One region of the Sodalis sp. RH24 genome, then DNA from elsewhere that is predicted to be linked to it. Evidence: predicted binding sites of a transcription regulator. Region 1 holds the regulator's gene; each other region holds the start of a gene.
What was found. Region 1 encodes Fur, which represses iron uptake genes when iron is present. Its sites were predicted from a motif close to ATAATAATGAGAACNACTATCAA; they were not measured.
Positions count from the first base shown of each region.

Region 2: a site for Fur is predicted at 2,201-2,223, ahead of ftnA (non-heme ferritin). Genes of this name have one in related genera too.
Region 3: a site for Fur is predicted at 1,748-1,770, ahead of ACL2XG_RS13500 (isochorismate synthase). Genes of this name have one in related genera too.

Region 1 covers NZ_CP178729.1:2,027,658-2,031,993, reverse strand. Annotated here, with positions in the region: gene alsB (D-allose transporter substrate-binding protein) at 1-421, opposite strand, end outside; gene alsR (transcriptional repressor AlsR) at 443-1,330, opposite strand; gene fur (ferric iron uptake transcriptional regulator) at 1,893-2,363, opposite strand; gene fldA (flavodoxin FldA) at 2,719-3,234, opposite strand; gene ybfE (LexA regulated protein) at 3,413-3,712, opposite strand; gene ACL2XG_RS09345 (alpha/beta fold hydrolase) at 3,920-4,336, opposite strand, start outside.
Region 2 covers NZ_CP178729.1:1,202,878-1,207,213, reverse strand. Annotated here, with positions in the region: gene ACL2XG_RS05555 (S9 family peptidase) at 1-661, shown strand, start outside; gene exoX (exodeoxyribonuclease X) at 698-1,381, opposite strand; gene ACL2XG_RS05545 (DNA polymerase III subunit theta) at 1,809-2,036, opposite strand; gene ftnA (non-heme ferritin) at 2,404-2,919, shown strand; gene yobA (CopC domain-containing protein YobA) at 3,117-3,497, shown strand; gene copD (copper homeostasis membrane protein CopD) at 3,498-4,336, shown strand, end outside.
Region 3 covers NZ_CP178729.1:2,954,052-2,958,387, forward strand. Annotated here, with positions in the region: gene ACL2XG_RS13495 ((2,3-dihydroxybenzoyl)adenylate synthase) at 1-528, opposite strand, end outside; gene ACL2XG_RS13500 (isochorismate synthase) at 540-1,712, opposite strand; gene fepB (Fe2+-enterobactin ABC transporter substrate-binding protein) at 1,964-2,899, shown strand; gene entS (enterobactin transporter EntS) at 2,974-4,257, opposite strand.

The DNA of each region.
Region 1 (4,336 bases):
CGACCGCGACATTATCGGTGGTGATAAAGGCTTCGACGTTGCCCTTGGCCTTGGCCAGGCTGGCTAAATCGATTTTTTCGTCGAGGTTAACCAGGTGAATCCCTTTCTGATAAGCCTTGGCGACGGGAATCACCAGATTCACCGCCGATAAAGGCGCAAAGGCGATGCCTTTATAATTCTTATTGGTTAAATCCTCGAATAATTGTAATTGCGATTGGAAGTCGCCTTCCGACGGTGACGCGAATATATCCACCGTCACGCCGAGATCCTGGGCCTTTTTCTCAATGCCTTGTTTCATCTCTACCCAGAAAGGGTTGGATAATGTTTTAAGAACAACGGCGTAATCGGCTGCCGCGTGGACCACGGTGGACAACATCAGTCCACAGGCGGCGCCACCGGCCAATTTAAGAAATTTATTCATTATTCTATCTCCAAAAGAGAATTATTTATAATCACGCTTCAGGTACTTGGTAATGGAACTCGTTTTTTCCAGGTTTTTATTCGCCAGCTCGATATCCTGCCGCGCTACCGAGACATAAAACGCATCCAGCAGCGTAAGCTGCAAAATACGGGCCGAAGCGTTTCTGCCTAATAACGGCGTTTCCGGCGCCGGTGAACAAATATTAAAATCAGCCAGCTGGGCTATGGGGGAATTGCTGCTATGGGTAATACAAATGATCTTGGCCCCATTATCCTTGGCAATCGACACCACCCGTTTCAGATCGCTGGTGCGGCCCGAATGGGATACCACCAACGCCACATCGCCCGGTTGCAACAGGGAGGCCGACATCATCATCAAATGCGCGTCCAGGTAGGCATTGCAACGCAAGCCGATTTTCAGGAATTTATGCTGCACGTCCGCGCAAATGGAATTAGAGCCGCCGACGCCGTACAGCTCGCGCTGATGGCCGGCAAAAAAGCATTGGGCCGCCTGCTGGATGACGTTGGCGTCGACTATCGCCTGGCCTTCGACAATGGTGCGTACGGTCAGGTTAAACACTTTGTTGACCACATCCTCCGGGCTGTCGGTGGGCGAGAGTTCGGCGGTGATATCATGGTCGGCATGATCGAAATACTCGACGATGGCGCTGCGCAGCTGGCGAAAGCCGCTGAAACCGAGAATTTTCGACACCTTGACAATCATGGCTTCCGACAGGCCCAGACTCAGGGCCACCTCTTTGATCCCCGAGACGTCGGTGAGGTTGCCGGGAGATAAAAACCACTCCACTATCCGGCTTTCGTTTTCAGTCATGCCTTCTTGTTTAATACGAATATAAGGAGCAATGCCTATGCCGCGCGGCATATCGTTTTGCAGTTCCGCATCATTCATCTGGACTATCTCTGGTGATTAACATTGCCTGTCACTATATCACCATGGCGAAAGTTTAAAATCTGCTGCGAACTTCACGTTTTTTATTAATTTATAAATTAACTTTTTGTGTAAAAATCGAGTCATCGATCCGGGTTAATTTCAGGAAGGTATTTTTGGCTATATTAATTCAATAAAATCATATAATTAAAATGTATCTTTTGTTGTCGCTTACTGCTGACAGCGAAAAATAGCTTTATCATCAGATTCACAGAATAATTTACCCGGTGAAAAAATCGCAATAAAAACGCTGTCGTTTCAATGGATTACGCAAATTAGCCCAAAATAGCGTCCCAGGGCCTCTATTTATTCTTTATTTATTTTTATTTTCTGTGAAGTTTTCTGGAGTTTGCCGGCGGTGAGCACGGCGGTGATTGGCGGATACGACGCTTGTCGACGCGCTTCGGGAAGGAAACGTTACCAGGGAAGGGGACGGGCGGCGTTTAGCCTCATTGAAAAAATCGTTGCAGGGTGAGAAAGCGGCGCGATAACAGCCGCTTTGGAGAAACGGACCGCGCCGCGGTTATTCTTTTACGCCGTTGAGCATATCGGCGTGATCGTGCAGCGTTTCGTCTTCGCGGCAGTTGCCGATTTCACAATGCCCATACAGATATAAGCTATGGTTGGTCAGCTTGATATTGTGCCTTTTGGCAATATCACGCTGGCGCGCTTCGATGAACTCGTCGCGAAATTCGATAACCTTGCCGCAGTCCAGACAGATCAGGTGGTCATGATGATACTGTTGCGTCAGTTCAAAAACGGATTTGCCGCCTTCAAAATTGTGGCGGGTTACGATACCGGCGTCGTCAAATTGGTTTAGCACGCGATATACCGTGGCCAGGCCGATTTCCTCACCCATATCGATCAGTTTTTTGTACAGATCTTCCGCACTGACGTGATGGCATTCCGGATCTTGCAACACTTCCAGAATCTTCAGTCTGGGAAGGGTGACTTTCAGGCCGGCCTTCTTCAATGCAATATTATTGTCAGTCATGCGGGTTTAGTCCTGTTACTTTGATAATCTGATTGTAGGCTAACTTAGCCTATAACATCGGTCGGCCCGAAAAATGTGACGCCGTCTCATTATAAGACTGCCTGTCCAAAATGAAAACCGCGCCTTGTTAACAACTATAGCCCGTTTCAGGGGGCGAATTCTGCAACATTTTGCTAAAAAGGGTGGAACCGCTGCGCTATTGTACCGCGTTGTGGATAAAAGTTAAAAACTTGTATCTATTAATTTGAAAGGATTTAGTTATCAGTGAGGTTGGCGGCGCCGTCCCGACGCCATGACGGCAACCGATTCTCTTGCCGGGCGCCGTCGCGACGGCACCCTCCCGCACGGCTTGACTTTAGCTGAGCTGCAATTCAGCGCTGATTTGCTTCACCCAGCCGTCCACGCGTTCATTGGTCAGCTCGGGCTGGCGGTCTTCGTCAATGGCCAGGCCGATGAAGTGATTGTCGTCCGCCAGTCCTTTCGACGCTTCGAAATGATAGCCGGCGGTGGGCCAGTGACCGACGATGGTCGCGCCGTTGGGCTCGATAATGTCGCGAATGGTGCCCATGGCGTCACAGAAATATTCGGCGTAATCCTCCTGATCGCCACAGCCGAACAGCGCCACTTTTTTGCCGGAGAAATCTATTTCTTCCAGGGTGGGGAAAAAATCATCCCAGTCACATTGCGCTTCGCCGTAGTACCAGGTCGGGATGCCGAGCAGCAGGGTGTCGAACCGCGCCAGGTCTTCTTTACTGCTTTTGGCAATGTCATGAACTTCGGCAACATCCGCACCCAGTTGCTTCTGAATCATTTTGGCAATATTTTCGGTATTGCCGGTGTCACTGCCAAAAAAAATGCCTACAGTTGCCATGAATTTGAAAACCTCTTAAATATTATGGATATGTTCCGTAACAGAATCAGCGATGCTCTGCGGCAATCATAGCAGACCCTTATGCGGGGAGAAACTCGCCGGCCGGGTTTTGTCGCAAATTTGCCCCGTTCGCGGCCTTGGGCCCTGGACGGGATGGCGCTTTACCGGGCCGGCAAGTTTACTCCGGATGCGGATCCGCGCCTTGCTGCCGTTCAAGCTCGGCCAGTAAAATCAATTCGATCAGCTCGCTGCGCGACAGGTTTTGCCGGTAGGCCAGCTCATTTAACGCATCCACCGCCTCGGCGTTGATTTTCAGCTCCACCCGGCGCAGGCCGCGCTTTTTATCCCGGCGCAGCTGGTTACGCTTGTTGATGCGCAACTGCTCATCGCGGGACAGGGGGTTGGTCTTCGGTCTTCCCGGGCGCCGCTCATCGATAAATAAATCCAGGGTGGTGCGGTCCGTTTGTTCTTTTGCCATAGGTCATGAAGGGATTGTGCATCAAGAAGCAGGCGGGCAAACCCCGTCCGGCGGCGTGGCTGGCTACGCCGCCGGACGCGCATCGCCCGTAACGTTATGTTTTATGTACGCCGGGGCTGCCATAAAACACAGCGGGCCATGTTACCCCAGCCCGGTAGCAAACGACAATATTAAACTCGCCGGCGCTAATCCCGGCGGCGGCCCGGCCTATTCTTCCAGGAAACGGGCCAGGGCGCGCATGAGCGCCGCGGGTTTTTCCGCATGAACCCAATGACCGGCGCCGGCGACCACATGCGCCCGCGCCCGGGGGAACTGGCGTTGGATCGCCTGGCGGTAACCGTCGTCCAGATAGGGCGATTTTTCACCGCGGATAAACAGCACCGGCCCTAGCCAGGGCGCCGACTCCCGCCAGCCGATAAGCGCCGGATAGTTATCCCACAGCGCCTCGACGTTAAACCGCCACCGGCCCTGGTGAAAGGATTTCAGCAAAAACTGGATGGTTTCCTCATCAAGGGCGTCATGGCGCATGAGCGCCGCCGCCTCCGTGCGCTGTGTGACGCCCGCCGCCTCGACGCGCCTGAGCGCGGCGAAGACGTTGTCATGGTGACGGGTGGGGTAGGCCAC
Region 2 (4,336 bases), 820 kb from region 1:
CGCCAGCCGGCTGAGCCTGCTTGACCGCGGATTCGTCTTCGCCCTGGCGCATATCCGCGGCGGCGGTGAATTAGGCCAGCAGTGGTATGAAGACGGCAAGCTCTTCAACAAGCTCAACACCTTTAACGACTTTATCGACGTCAGCCGGCATCTGCTGGCTAACGGCTATGGGGACGAAAAACAAGCCTTTGCCATGGGCGGCAGCGCCGGTGGCCTGCTGATGGGCGCGGTGATCAATATGGCGCCGGATCTGTTTAAAGGCGTGGTGGCCCAGGTGCCCTTCGTGGATGTCGTGACCACCATGCTTGATGACAGCATACCGCTGACCACCGGAGAATATGACGAGTGGGGCAATCCGCAGGAAAAAGACTACTACGACTATATCAAGCGCTACAGTCCCTATGATCGGGTCAGCGCCCAGCCTTACCCGCATCTGCTGGTCACCACCGGTTTACATGACTCCCAGGTGCAGTATTGGGAGCCGGCCAAATGGGTGGCGAAACTCCGGGCGGTGAAGACCAACGACAATCTGCTGCTGCTGTGTACCGACATGGACTCCGGCCACGGCGGCAAATCCGGGCGTTTCAAAGGCTACGAAGGTATTGCCATGGAGTATACCTTTATCCTGTCCCTGACGGACAAGGCGCCGCCGGCGGCATAAAACGGCGGCGAAAGCCTCTCAGGCGGCGCATTTCATTTATTGATGCGCTGCGTCTGAGGACTGCTTCAGGTAATGGTTAATGCTGTAACGCATATCCGCCGACAGGTCCTTGAGGTTGTTGAGCATCCATTTCAAATAGCCGGGGTCCTCGCGCGCGATCCGTTCCATCGGCTGGCCCCGGTATTTGCCGAACTTTAACGTCGTAAGCAGGGTGGTTTCATTGCTTAAGGCCGCCATTTGCTCGGCGCTCCAGCCGGAATCCCCGATGATTTTCACCAGCAGGGCCGCGGTGACGTAACAATCATACAGGGCGCGATGGGGATAGAGACCCTCCGGCACGGCGACCTCGAGACCCAGCGCATAGCGCAGGTACTGGTTGCTGTATTTCAAACCAGGGTAGAGCTTGCGCGCAAGCTTGACCGTGCAGATCCATTGACCATGCATTTCCGGCAACATGCGCCGGTCGAATGCGGCGTTATGCGCCACGTAATACGGGCTGCCGTGATAGCGGCCAATCACCTTGGCGATACGCGGCTTATCCTCGACCATGGCTTCGGTGATATGGTGGATGGCCATGGCCTCGTAGCCGATGGGCCGGTCGGGGTTGATCAGATCGCTCATGGCATTGCATAACCGGCCGTCAACGACGTCCACCGAGGCGACTTCCACGACGCCGCCGTCCAGTCCGCAGGTTTCGGTATCGATAACACGAAAAGACATGACGTTACCTGTCCAAGGCTAAATAAAAAAGCCATTATGCCCTGAATAGCGCCGACAAAAAACCCGCATCAGATGCGGGTTTAATATGGGTTAGCCTTACACGATATCAGGCTGGGTCTTTCTGTTACGCTTGTCGGCGCGTTTTTCTTCCGGCGATTTCAGCGGTTTCTTTTTGGTGTCTTTCTTACGATCCATTCCCTTACTCATATTTACCTCTCTGTAAAAGAACCGGAAATGTAGAAATGATTAACTGCCTGTTGGCACTGATAATCAAGTCATTTTGTGCTATTTTGCCGCACGGCGGACAGCGCCGCGCGGGCCGGCAAGCCATGCACCGCGGGCGTGGCGCGCGGCGCCTGCTTGCCTTCCGGCCGTTGGTTCAGGTACGTGCCGGGGCATTGCCAGTCCAGTATAGGCCATTGGCGAATTATTTTCGTGGCTCATATGGCAAACGGGAAAAATTCAGCGACGCCTGGCGATAAAAGGCCACCCGTTCGCGAAAATAAGCGCGCAAAGGCTCCGGCTGTTCCCGTTCCACATGCTCGGCGACCACCGGCATATTGTACCGCTCCTTGAACGCCACGCCGGACGCGGCCAGATCGACATTGATCTTGTCCATCGCCTCGCTGCCCAGTGTGGCCAGATTATATTGCATACCGCCTCCTGCCGCTTGTAAGGTCAATGCTGCTAAAAATAAGGTACTGCGCGGCAAAACGCAAGGGTCGGCGGGACAGCGATACAAATAATAATCGTTTGTATTAACAGCCGACGCAATAATATGGCTATCATTGTCCGAAATAATGGCCTGGCGTATTCATAATACAAATAAGAATACCTATCACTACCATTAATAAATAATGATTTTATAGAAAAAATCTCATTATAAAAATATATAAACTTATGAATTTAATACATAAAAAATATTAAATTACTCATTGGTTAAATTATAGTGTAATTTTTGTTAGCATTTGGGCATAATGTTTATATTCGTATTGGCGTAATCATCATAAGGAAGCCTGCCCATGCTAAAACAAGAAATGGCAATAAAGCTTAACGAGCAACTCAATCTGGAATTTTTTTCCGCCAATCTTTATCTGCAAATGAGCGCCTGGTGCAGTGATAAGGGCTACGAAGGCGCATCGGCCTTTCTCAAGACCCAATCTCTGGAAGAGATGGACCATATGCGCCGCCTGTTCGACTATCTCAACGATACCGGCACCATGCCGGTGCTGGGCGCAATCGAGGCGCCGCCAACCGGTTTTACCTCATTGGCCGAGCTGTTTAAGCGCACCTATGAACATGAGCAGATGATCACGGTGAAAATCAACGAACTGGTCCATGCGGCGATGATCTCCCAGGACTATTCGACGTTTAACTTCCTGCAGTGGTACGTCTCCGAACAGCACGAAGAAGAAAAATTGTTTAAATCCATCCTCGACAAGCTGGCGCTGGTGGATACCAATAACAGCGGACTGTTCTTTATCGATCAGGATTTGAAAAAAATGAACGGTGGCGACAATACGGCCGCGCCGATGTAAATCCCCGCGCGGACAGTGGTTTGCTCGACTTCAGCCCCGGCTGCCGTTATCATCAGTTTGCGTCCAGGCAAACCGGTAGCAGCGCCGGGTTTTTTGTTTCCCAAGAATAAACGAATAACCGGCAATGCTCCCGCGGTGGACCGCCAAGCGTCGGTTTAACCGACAGGATACCCGTTCAGTCTTAGGAAACGACATCGATGTCAAGCCAACCTTTTACCGCGCCCCTGTTGACGCTGTTAGTCACTGCCCTGACTTTGTTGGGATCGCAACAGGCCCAGGCGCATGCGCACCTGAAAACGCAATATCCGGCGGCCAACGCCACCATGACCGCCGCGCCGCAGGCGTTAACGCTCACCTTCAGCGAGGGCATCGAGCCTGGCTTCAGCGGCCTGACGCTAACCGGCCCCGGCAACACCGTCATCCCCACCGGCGCCATCAAGGTCGACCCCGCCAACCCTAAGCAGGTCATCGTGCCCATTGAAAAGCCCCTGGCCGCCGGCGAGTATCAAGTGCAATGGCATGTGGTATCGGTGGACAGTCATAAAACCCAAGGCAATTATCAATTCAGCGTTAAATAGATGCTAAGCCTGGCGGAGTGCTATTCCGCCTGCCGCTATCTCCATATCGCGGCGGTGATGCAGGCGTTCGGTACCGCCCTGTTTTGCGAGTACCTGGCGCCGCCCGCACTGCGCGCCGGCCTGCGCGCATCCCTGGGCGCGCCCTTGCGCGTTCTGGCCTGGGTCGCCCTGGCGTCGGCGGTTGTCCTGCTGGGGTTGCAAGCCGGGCAAATGGGGGACGGCTGGACGCAAACCCTTTCCCCCGCCATCTGGGCGGCGGTGCTCGGCACTGCCTTCGGCACTGTCTGGCTGTGGCATATGGCTATCGCGCTGGCGGCGGTGTTGGCCGCGGGCCATGGGCCGATGACCGCCATCAGGCAGCGGGCATTGCTCGCCGCCATGGCCGGCCTGCTGGCAAGCCTGGCGCTGGTGGGCCACACGGCGATGAGCGAGGGACTGCGCGGCGTCATGCAGCGGCTCAATCAAATGGCGCATCTGTTTTCCGCCGCCTGGTGGCTGGGCGGGCTGCTGCCGCTGCTGTTTTGTCTGCCGCTGCTACGCGAGACGGCGCGTCCGGACGCGCTGCGCGCGCTGATTCGTTTTTCGCGCAGCGGACATGCTGCGGTGGCGCTGGTCATTTTCACCGGTATCGTCAATACCGCGCTGGTTCTGGGCCATTGGCCGCTCGATGGGTCGGCGCCGTACCAGCGGCTGCTGCTGATAAAAATAGCCGTGGTGGCGGTGATGGTGATCCTGGCGGTAACCAATCGTTATGCCGTGGTTCCCGCCATGGCGCGCCACCATCCCGCGGCTATTCGTATCTTGACCTTGCTGACGCTTGCGGAGATGATTCTTGGTAA
Region 3 (4,336 bases), 930 kb from region 1:
GGTGAACGCGCCCGGCGCTTCGTCGAATAATGCCTGTAAACTTGTTTGCGGCGCGTCGTCGCCGCGCATCGCCACCACCCGCAGCGACGGATACTGCCGCCGCAGTTCATCGATAAAGCCATTATCGCTGAACAGCCCATGCTGCCGGTCGGCAATCAGCAGCGCCGGCCTGATTTGCAGCGCATAGGCGGTAAGTTCGCTGCGCTGGTGGCTGAACAGGGCATTTACCGGCGCCACGCCGATTTTCAGCAGGGCGAACAGCACCAGATAAAATTCCGCCACGTTGCCCAACTGCACCAGCGCGGTATCCCCCGCCGCCAGCCCGCGCCGGGCAAGGGCCGCGGCCAGCCGGTCGGACAAGGTGTTGACATCCCGGTAGCTCAGGCGGCGCTCGCCGCAGGCCACCGCCAGCGCGCCGCTGTCTTTACGGCGGTCGATAATATCGGTCAGGGGCAAATCCAGCCAGTATCCCCTGGCGCGGTAGCGGGCCGCGAACTCATCCGGCCAACGGTTAAATACAATGCTCATCATCTCTCCTGTTAATGCAATCCGAACGCGCTCAGCATGGTATCGAGCTTGACGCCGGTTTCGCGCCACTCCGCGTCGGGGATGGAGGCGGGCACGATGCCGGCGCCGGCGAACAGCCGCACCTGGTTGCCCGCCACCCTGGCGCAGCGGATGGTTACCACCCATTCGCCATTGCCCTCCTCGTCGCACCAGCCCACCATGCCGCCGAACAGATCGCGGTCGAAGGGTTCCAGGGTCTGGATTAAGCGGCGCGCGCGATCGGTGGGGGCGCCGCACAGCGCGGGCGTGGGATGCAACAGGCAGGCCAGCGCCAGGGCGTTGACGGCGGGGTCCGCCACCTCGCCGTCGATGGCGGTGGCCAGATGCCAAAGGGTGGGCGTATTGACCAGGCCGGGTACGGGCGGCACGTTTAAACCCGCGCTGTAGGGCGCCAGCACTTCGCGCATCTGGTCGATAACCAGCTGATGCTCATAGCGGTCCTTGACTGAATCCAGCAATTGGCGGCCGGCGGCGGCGTCACGGCCCGGCTCGGCGTCGCGCCGGGCGGAACCCGCCAGCGGCGTGGAGTAAAACCGGTTGCCGGTCTTGCGCAGCAGCAGCTCCGGGCTGGCGCCCAGCAGGGCGCCGTTGTCGAGGGGAACATGGAAATTGTAACTGGCGGGATTTTGGGCCGCGATGCGCCGCATCAGGGCCGCGGTATTCACCGGTTCCCGGGTGGTGATATCCAGCAGGCGCGCGAGCACCACTTTACTCAGCCGTTGCTGGCCGGTGGCCTCCACCGCCCGCGCCACCATGTGTTTAAAGTCGCGCTCCGGCGGTCGCTCGATTTTGCCGGTTACCTGCGGCAAGGGTTCGGCGGGCACATTCCGGCTTTGCAAAAACATCTCGCGATCGAACCCCTGGCTGCGCTGCGGGATAAACAGCGCCGCGGGCCGGTCGGCATCGAAGGGAATGGCCCCCACCACCAGCGGCCGTTCAATGCCGGCGTTTCTGGCGCGCCGGAAGGCGTGGCGCAGCTCCCGCTGAAACACGCCATCGGGCTGATCACCCCTGCCCGCGGGCGCGCTGATGGCGCAGAAACGACCCTGGGTAACGAAGCTGCGATAAGGCGACATGAAAAAAAATCCGTTTATAATGGCATCCGCGTCGCCTGGTGTTGTCTGTCGAAACAATGAAAATTCCACGTGACGATCTCCGCTATTATCAAATGATAAACACAATAATAATAATTATCATTTGTATTGATAGCACATAAACTACGTCGTAGAATCTGCCGTGTCAATGAACGTAAACACTGCCTCACCCGCGCAAGGGTGGATTTGATTGCCCGTTTTTTGTCATCATAAGGCGGACAAAACCAGCCCCTACCCCAGGAATACCAGACATGATCACTCTATTGTCCCGGCGCCGATCCGCCTGCAATTGGCTCGCCCTGATGGCCCTGCCCTTACTGCTGGCGGCCGCGTCCCCGCGCGCCGCTGAAAACGGCTGGCCGCGGCAGGTGGCGGGCGCGCATGGCGCCATTACCCTGGATCACATGCCGCAGCGCATCGTATCCACAAGCGTCACCCTTACCGGCTCGCTATTGGCCATCGGGGCGCCGGTGATAGCCAGCGGCGCCACCACGCCGAATAACCGGGTCGCGGACGAGCAGGGCTTTTTTCGCCAATGGAGCGATGTCGCCCGGCAGCGCGGCGTCAAACGCCTGTACATCGGCGAACCGGATGCCGAGGCCATCGCCGGCCAGAATCCCGATTTGATTATTATCGCCGCCACCGGCGGCGATTCGGCCCTGCGCCTTTACGATCAGTTGTCACCGCTGGCGCCGACCCTGGTGGTCAATTATGACGATAAAAGCTGGCAGGACCTGGCCCGGGAGCTGGGACAAGCCACCGGCCATGAAGCGCAGGCCGCGGAGGTCATCGCCCGCTTCGACGCCCGCCGGCAGACGCTGAAACAGCATCTGGCGCTGCCGCCGCAGCCGGTATCCGCCCTGGTATACCAGCCGGACGGCAAAGCCGCCAACCTGTGGACCGCCGATTCGCCGCAGGGCCAGCTGCTGCGCCAGCTGGGCTTTACGCTGGCCGAACCGCCCGCCCCCCCCGTCGGCGGCCGAAGCATGGGCGTGCGCAAGGACATCGTCCAGCTGTCCGGCGAAAACCTGGCCGCCGGCCTGAACGGGCAAGCCTTCCTGCTGTTTGCCGGCGATGACGCCAGCGCCCGGTTGCTCTTGGCCAATCCGTTCCTGGCGCATCTGCCGGCGGTGCAAAACCGCCGGGTCTACGCCCTTGGCAACGACACCTTCCGCCTTGATTACTACAGCGCCAGCAATGTGCTGGCCCGCCTGGAACAGCTGTTCGCCAAGCCGTGATCTTTCCCCGTCCTGCCGCGTGGCTAACCGCGTCATGCCGCGGCCATTCCCGGCCGGGCGGGGATTCATGGCGGTTATGGCTCACTGCGGCCGGCGGGCGGGATTTCATCCGCCGGCCGGCCCTGATCCCGATGCCGCGCCATATCCACGGCGCGCAGGCCCCGCAGCGCCAGCGCCGGCAGTAGCCCCGCCAGGGCCGCCGCCAGGCCGAACGCCGCGGCGGCCAGCCCCGGCGGCATCAGGGTGCCCAATCCCCCCAATACCAGCGCCCCCAGCGCGTCGCCGGTGACGTTCTGCGCGGTCCACAGGCCGTTGATGCGGCCCAGCAGATGATCCGGCGTCAGCTGTTGTATCAATGCATATTGCAGCAGCGAGTTGATGGCGCTGAAATAACCAAAGCCCGCCAGACACAGCAGCGCCAGCGCGTAGAACGGCATCAGGCTGCATGCCGCGACGCAGATAAACGCCATGACGGCGGTAAGCAACAGCATTCTTCCCGGCCGCGCCGTGGCGGCGACGCGGCCGCTGGTAAACGCGCCTATCGCCGCGCCCAGGGGCACCGCCGCGTACATCAACCCCAGCCGGGCGGCGTTGATATGCCAGCTTATCGCCAGCGCCGGGTAAAGCACCCGTACCGCGCTTGCCATGGTCAGCAATGCGCCGATCAGCGCCACCAGGCCGATGGTTTTATGACGAAACAGATAGGCCATGCCGCCGGCCAGCGCGTGTAACGGGTGTTCCCGGGGCTGGGGAGGCGGCGCCAGCCTGGGCAGGCGCAGCAGCGGCAACAGCGTCAGCAGCGTGCCGAGCGCCGCCAGCCCGTAGTTCCAGGCCACCCCGCCGGAGGCGATGACCAGGCCGCCCGCCGCCGGTGATAAAATGGCGCCGAAGCGCACGGTCAGCATGCTGATGGCGCCCGCCTGCATGACATTTTCCCGCCCGACCAGCGACGGCGTGGCGGCCAGCAGCGCCGTCACCCCCACCGCGCCAAAAAAACCATCCCACACCGCCAGCAGATAAATCGCGAACAGGGACGGTACCGGCAGCAGCGCGTTAAGGCACAGGCCGATAAACCCCACCCCGCAGGTTGCGCGGGCAAACAGGATAAGCCCGCGCCGCTCGCGGCGATCCGCCATCACCCCGCCGGCCAGCAGGCCGACGAACATACCGCCGCCCGCCAGCGTCACCGCCAGCCCGACCTGCAGGGTGGACCCCGTCATGGCCTGTATCTGCACCGGCACCGCCACCGCCAGCATGCCGAGCGCCAGGATGGACAAAAACCGCGCGATAAAAACCGCCCGGAAGGCGGGGTGGGTTTTCAGCAGGCTGATATCGAGTAAATACGAGGGTTTTTGCATAAGACGCTAACTATCCGGGGAATTCGACGCCACTGGGCGCTGCAATCAGGGAAGCAGTCATGCTATCATAAGTTATTGC